One region of the Agrobacterium sp. NPDC058088 genome, then DNA from elsewhere that is predicted to be linked to it. Evidence: riboswitches for the same ligand, from Rfam matches in the RefSeq annotation. Region 1 holds a riboswitch; the other holds the start of a gene.
What was found. Region 1 has a riboswitch for S-adenosylmethionine ahead of metA (homoserine O-succinyltransferase). Riboswitches for the same ligand answer to the same signal wherever they lie in the genome.

Region 1 (3,402 bases):
CGGCCATCTGGATCGATGATCTGCAGGACGGCATGGCTTTCGCCATGTTCCATCAGCATCCAGTTGCGCTTGCCCATGCCATCGCTGCCGCCATGCAGATGAGTCACGCCCTTTTCGTTCAGCTCCAGCTGATATTCGTGCCCGTCGATGGCGAACCTGCCATTGCCGATGCGATTGGCGTTGCGGCCGGGCGTGGCGCCGAAATAGGAGGAATATTTGTAGTCCTCGAACTTTTCGAAGCCGAGCACCAGCGGCGGCTGGTGGCCGTCAAGCCGCAAATCCTGGATAACGGCGCCCCAGGTGATGATTTTCGCTGTCAAACCGTCTTTAGAGATGGTGACCCGTTCGACCTTTTCACCCGTCGTCGTGAAACCGAAATCTTCTCGTGCCGCACCGTCGCTCATCTCGTCATTCTCCATGGTGTCGCGAATTGCCGGGGCGGACGTTGCGTCATTTTCCGGCAATTCGCAATCCTGCAGTTTAGGCAGCCATCTGCCCGATGGCTTCGAGATCATAGGGCGTCGTCTGGTATATTTCGTTGATCCAGTTTCCGACAAACAGATGGGCATGGCTGCGCCAGCGGTTTAGCGGGGCGAGCTCCGGGTCGTTATGCGGAAAATAATCATGCGGAAGCTTGATAGGCACGCCGGAATTCACGTCACGGAAATACTCGTCGGACAATGAGGTCGAATCATATTCGACATGATTGAACATATAGAGACGGTTACCTTCCTTCTCATGCACCAGACACACGCCCATTTCCTCAGATTCCATCAGGATTTCGAGGTCGGGGTGTTTTTCGATATCGGCGCGCCTAACTTCCGTCCAGCGCGATACCGGAACCTGAAAATCGTCCGAAAAGCCGTTGAGGTAGATCGAGGAGGGGCAAAGGTTGCGGTGGCGATAGACCCCGAAAGCTTTTTCCTTCAGTTCGTATTTCGGCACGCCATGGAAATGATAGATGGCGGCCATCGCGCCCCAGCAGACGTTGAGGGTCGAATGAACATTGGTGCGGGTCCATTCGAAAATCTTCTGCATTTCATTCCAATAGGTAACGTCCTCATATTCCAGCAGCTCGATGGGAGCGCCGGTAATGATGAAACCGTCGAACTTGCGGTGACGCACTTCCTCCCACGTCTCGTAGAAGGAGAGGAGGTGCTCTTCCGGTGTGTTCTTGGCGCGATGACCGCCTATGCGGACGAGCGACAATTCCACCTGCAGCGGCGAGGCGCCGACGAGGCGCGCCATCTGGATTTCGGTCTTGATCTTGTTCGGCATGAGGTTGAGAAGCCCGATCTGGAGCGGGCGGATATCCTGCCGGATGGCCGCCGTTTCGGTCATGACCCGCACGCCCTCATGAACGAGGGTATCAAAAGCGGGAAGCGTATCGGGTATCTTGATCGGCATGTCGAACTCTCTTTTCCGGGTCGCGTAAAGAACGTTGCGAAAACAAAAAAACCGGCAGCGGAAATCGCGACCGGTCCCAGGAAATTGCCCTTTTCCTCGACCCTTTAGCGACTTCTTTAAAGTGGCTGCAAGCCGGTCGGCAAATCACCACTGAGGGGTTTCATAATCCCGAAGCCGGCGAAAATCAATATAGGCTGATTTCATCGGGTTTCTGCTTTCCCTTTTTGGCCGAGGTGCGATAAGGCAGGGCATGGATAAAGAGTGCTTCACCATTCTGCTTGGCGGCGATGTCACGGTGACCGATCGTCTGAAACGGGCGGTCGCGAATAGCCGCGTGATTGCGGCCGATGGCGGAATGCGCCATGCCGCGCCGCTCGGTCTTACGCCTGAACTTTGGGTCGGAGATTTCGATTCCGCCAGTGAAGAGCTGCTCAATGCCTGGCCCGATGTGACGCGGCAACCCTATCCGGCGGCAAAGGCCGTGACAGATGGGGAGATCGCGGTCTCCGAAGCACTTTCGCGTGGCGCACACTCGCTGCTGCTGGTGGGCGCGCTCGGTGGCGCGAGAAGCGACCATGCGCTTCAGCACCTTCTTTATGCCGTAGCGCTTGCGGAGCGCGGTTTCCGGGTGACGCTGACCTCCGGTGAAGAAGAGGCGAGGCCGCTGCTTGCCGGTTCGCTCACCATTGATCTGCCAGCCGGATCGCTGTTTTCGGTCGCCGGGTTCACCACCCTTGAGGGGCTCAATATCGGCAATGTGCGTTATCCGCTTAATGATTTCGTGCTTGCTTTCGGCTCCTCCCGCACTATTTCCAATGTCGCGAATGGCGGCCCTGTGCATTTCTCGCTGAAAAGCGGCAAAGCCATCGTGCTTGCCCGACCCTATGACCTGACCGGAGCCTGACGCCTTGGCACCCCCAATTCTGAAACTCGACGATATAAAGCTGACCTTCGGCGTGACCCCACTGCTCGACGGCGCCAATCTCCAGGTAGAGCCCGGTGACCGTATCTGCCTTGTCGGACGCAATGGCTCGGGTAAATCCACGCTGATGAAGATTGCTGCCGGTCTGGTCGAGGCGCAGTCGGGCGAGGTTTTCCGGCATCCCGCCGCTACCATTCGTTATCTTGAACAGGCACCGGATTTTGCGGGTTATGACACCGTGCAAGCCTATGCGGAATCGGGGCTTGGGCCGGGTGACGATCCCTATCGGGTGACCTATCTTCTCGAACATCTGGGTCTTACCGGACAGGAAAATCCGGAGAGCCTCTCAGGCGGCGAAGCGCGCCGTGCGGCGCTTGCCCGCGTCATGGCGCCTGAGCCTGATATTCTGATGCTGGACGAGCCGACCAACCATCTGGACCTGCCTACTATCGAATGGCTGGAAGGCGAGTTACAGCAGACGCGCAGTGCTCTGGTGCTGATCTCGCACGACCGGCGCTTTCTGGAGAAGGTCTCGACCTCCACAGTGTGGCTCGATCGCGGTCAGTCGCGCCGTCTCAATCGTGGCTTTGCCCATTTCGAGGAATGGCGCGACAAGGTGCTGGAAGAGGAAGAGCTGGAACAGCACAAGCTCGGCAAGGCCATCGAGCGCGAAGAACACTGGATGCGTTACGGCGTGACCGCAAGGCGCAAGCGCAACATGCGCCGCGTCGGCGAGCTTCAGGCCATGCGCGCGGAATATCGCGGCCACAAGGGTCCGCAGGGTTCCGTACAGGCAACCGTCACCGAAGGGCGGGAATCCGGAAAGCTGGTCATCGAGGCCGACGCCATCACCAAGGCTTATGGCGAGCGCGTGATCGTGGCGCCATTCTCGCTCAGGGTTCATCGGGGGGATTGCATCGGTCTCGTCGGTCCGAACGGTGCGGGCAAAACCACGCTCCTGAAGATGCTGACGGGCCAGCTTGAACCCGACAGCGGCACGGTGAAGCTCGGCACCAATCTGGAGATCGCCACGCTTGACCAGAAACGTGAGGATCTCAACCCTAACGAAACGC
Region 2 (3,402 bases), on a different contig from region 1:
TCGTCATCCGGGTCGGATTGTTCCTCGAGATAATACGGATCGACCGTTACCTCGATATCCCTTGTCAGAGCACGATACATACGCGCCACACCTCGAAATTATGCCTGCCGCCATATCCTACACTATAGGCTCTGGCTATCGTCAAGGAAATGAATGACTTGACGGGCAGGGGGCGTCTCCCGTTGCGCTGTTTTTTGCCATTAGGGATAACGGTAAAGGTAAATATTGGTTGCCTGATACCGCCTTTTCCGGCCACGCGGGCAAACCATGGCCCGACACGCGGCCGGGCCATGGCAATTTGGCGTTTGAATTTTCAGGCGGAAACGGCCTCGAGACCCTTCGCCAGATCCTCAAGCAGATCGTCCGTATCCTCGATACCGCAGGAAAGGCGCAGTGTGCCGCCGGAAATGCCGAGTTCGGCGCGCGCCTCGTCGGTGAGGTTCTTGTGCGTCGTCGTACCCGGATGAGTGATAAGGCTCTTGGCGTCGCCCAGATTGTTGGAAATCTTCACGATTCCCAACGCGTTCTGCAGCTTGAAGGCTGCTTCCTTGCCACCCTTCAGCTCGAAAGCGACCAGCGTCGAGCCGCCGGACATCTGGCGCGCAATGATATCCGCCTGCGGGTGATCGGCACGGCCGGGATAAATGACCTTGGCGACCTTGCCACTTTCGGCAAGGAAGTCCGCGATCTTGGAGGCATTGGCCGTCTGCTGCTTTACGCGCAGTGGTAGCGTTTCGATACCCTTCAGAAGCGTCCAGGCATTAAACGGCGACATGGCCGGGCCGGTATGGCGGAAATAATCCTGCAACTCTTCTTCGATCCACTTCTTGTCGGAAAGGATCACGCCGCCGAGGCAGCGGCCCTGGCCGTCAATATGTTTGGTGGCCGAATAAACCACGATATGCGCGCCAAGTTCGAGCGGCTTCTGGAAAAGCGGCGTCGCAAAGACGTTGTCGACCACCACCTTCGCGCCGATCTGGTTGGCGAGCTTCGCCACACCGGCGATATCAACCACCTCAAGCGTCGGATTGGTCGGGCTTTCGAGGAAGAATAGCTTGGTGTTCGGCTGGATCGCCTTTTCCCAGTTGCCGAGATCACGTCCGTCGATCAGCGTGCATTCGATGCCATATTTCGGCGCCAACGTTTCAACCACCCAGCGGCACGAGCCGAAGAGGGCGCGTGCGGCAACGATGTGGTCGCCGGCGCGCAGCTGGCACATGATGGCGGCGGTGACGGCAGCCATGCCGGAGGCAAGTGCGCGGGCGTCTTCAGCGCCTTCCAGCAGGCACATACGCTTCTCGAACATGTCATTGGTGGGGCTCGCATAACGGGCATAGATAAAGCCGTCCGTCTCACCCTTGAAGCGCGCTTCGGCGGCTTCAGAGTTCTCATAGACGAAACCCTGGGTCAGATAGATTGCTTCCGACGTTTCACCATAGGGTGAGCGTAGCGTACCGCCGTGAACGAGCTGGGTTGCCGGGCGCCATTTATTGCTCATGTGATCACCTTCAAAACAAAAAAACCGGCCGCAAAAGCAGACCGGTTCCTAGCACCCGGTCTTTTTAGCCACTTGTTTAACGTGGCTGCAAGCCGACCGGCCAAATCACCACGGGATAAGCTTGCCATACTGCCGTTACCGGCTTGCGTCAATGCTTTCCTTTTGGTTTTGTCGCCGTAAAAAGGAATGATGACCATGACGAGAACCACGGGCATTTTGGCGGACGGCGCAATCCGGGCGCTGTTTACGGGCGGCAAGCTGAAAAGCGAGGCCGATCTCGATATCGACCAGGTGCAGCCCGCCAGCCTCGATCTGCGGCTCGGCTCCAAGGCTTACCGCGTCCGCGCCAGCTTCATGCCCGGCCCCGGAACCCGTGTCATCGACAAGCTCAATCGCCTCAGCCTGCATGAGATCGATCTCAGCCAGGGTGCGGTGCTGGAAACCGGTTGTGTCTATATCGTTCCGTTGATGGAAAGCCTTGATCTGCCGGCAGACATGTCGGCCTCGGCCAACCCGAAAAGCTCGACCGGCCGTCTCGATATCTTCACCCGTGTAATGACCGACAATGCGCAGGAGTTTGACAAGATTCCGGCTGGCTATGCCGGTCCGCTTTATCTCGAAATCAGCCCGCGCACCTTCCCCATCGTCGTGCGCCGCGGCTCGCGCTTGTCGCAGATCCGTTTCCGCATCGGCCATGCGCTTCTCAATGAAAGCGAACTGCTGAAGCTGCACGAAACTGAAACGCTGGTGGCAAGCGAAAACCCGAACGTGACGGGTGGCGGGATTGCACTTTCGATCGATCTCAAAGGTTTCGGTGAGAACGGGCTGATCGGCTATCGCGGCAAACACCACACGGCGGTGGTGGATGTCGACAAGAAGGCCCAGCACGATATACTCGATTTCTGGGAGCCGCTCTTCGCCCGCGGCCGTGCGGAACTGATCCTGGACCCGGACGAGTTCTATATCCTTGTTTCACGCGAAGCCGTGCACGTACCGCCGCTTTATGCGGCCGAAATGACCCCCTTCGACCCGCTGGTGGGCGAGTTCCGCGTACACTACGCCGGCTTCTTCGATCCCGGCTTCGGCCATGCGCAGGCTGGCGGCACCGGCAGCCGCGCCGTTCTCGAGGTCCGCAGCCACGAAGTGCCCTTCATCCTGGAACACGGCCAGATCGTCGGGCGACTTGTTTACGAGCATATGCTGGAAAAACCGGAGGGCCTCTACGGCACCGGGCTTGGTTCCAACTATCAGGCACAGGGGCTGAAGCTCTCCAAGCATTTCCGCGCCGAGTAATGATCCCCCGGCGGGGCGCTTGACACCCGCCGCGAACTGTCCGATGTCTTAGCCTGCGCGGGTGTAGCTCAATGGTAGAGCAGCAGCTTCCCAAGCTGAATACGAGGGTTCGATTCCCTTCACCCGCTCCACTTCCCACCCGGAAACGTTGCAAATAGTACGCCTCTTGATCGGCGGTAATTGGCTGAAGCAGCCGGGTGAGTTTTCCCATGACTGGAAGAAGCGCGCGACTGTTGGCTCCCGCGAATGCGGGTCAGGTCGTTTCCTTGGCCACCGGCACATGCGGCGTCTTGTTCCAGACGAAAGGGCGCGTTTTAAGCTCCACCATGGCCCGCCAGGCTGCCACTGATAACATTAGCCAATAGAGAGGCATTGCCAACCATCGCTTTCCGACCTTCCGCCTTTCATAGGCAATCATTCTGCTTCGGCCCATCAGCACGGAGATCGTGTAACTTCCAACGATATTCAACGCATCGATAAGAAACAGCACGCCCTGCCATGTGAAGAGCAGTTGGACGCCATTTTCCTGGATGGCCATGGCCATGAATGCCAGGAAAATGAAGAGCAGGGGATGCGTCAGCGACGACAGAATCATGCCGCCGATCAGCAGC

Region 2: another riboswitch for S-adenosylmethionine. It lies ahead of ACFVTJ_RS05370 (O-succinylhomoserine sulfhydrylase); the one in region 1 lies ahead of metA (homoserine O-succinyltransferase).

Annotation. Positions count from the first base shown of each region.
Region 1 is NZ_JBHVSU010000009.1:6,821-10,222, forward strand. Features, by position in the region: gene ACFVTJ_RS20080 (aldose epimerase family protein) at 1-404, opposite strand, end outside; gene metA (homoserine O-succinyltransferase) at 481-1,407, opposite strand; SAM riboswitch at 1,492-1,568, opposite strand; gene ACFVTJ_RS20090 (thiamine diphosphokinase) at 1,658-2,311, shown strand; gene ACFVTJ_RS20095 (ABC-F family ATP-binding cassette domain-containing protein) at 2,316-3,402, shown strand, end outside.
Region 2 is NZ_JBHVSU010000002.1:17,448-20,849, forward strand. Features, by position in the region: gene apaG (Co2+/Mg2+ efflux protein ApaG) at 1-80, opposite strand, end outside; gene ACFVTJ_RS05370 (O-succinylhomoserine sulfhydrylase) at 314-1,498, opposite strand; SAM riboswitch at 1,542-1,620, opposite strand; gene ACFVTJ_RS05375 (2'-deoxycytidine 5'-triphosphate deaminase) at 1,694-2,791, shown strand; tRNA gene ACFVTJ_RS05380 (tRNA-Gly) at 2,849-2,922, shown strand; gene ACFVTJ_RS05385 (glycosyltransferase family 2 protein) at 3,045-3,402, opposite strand, start outside.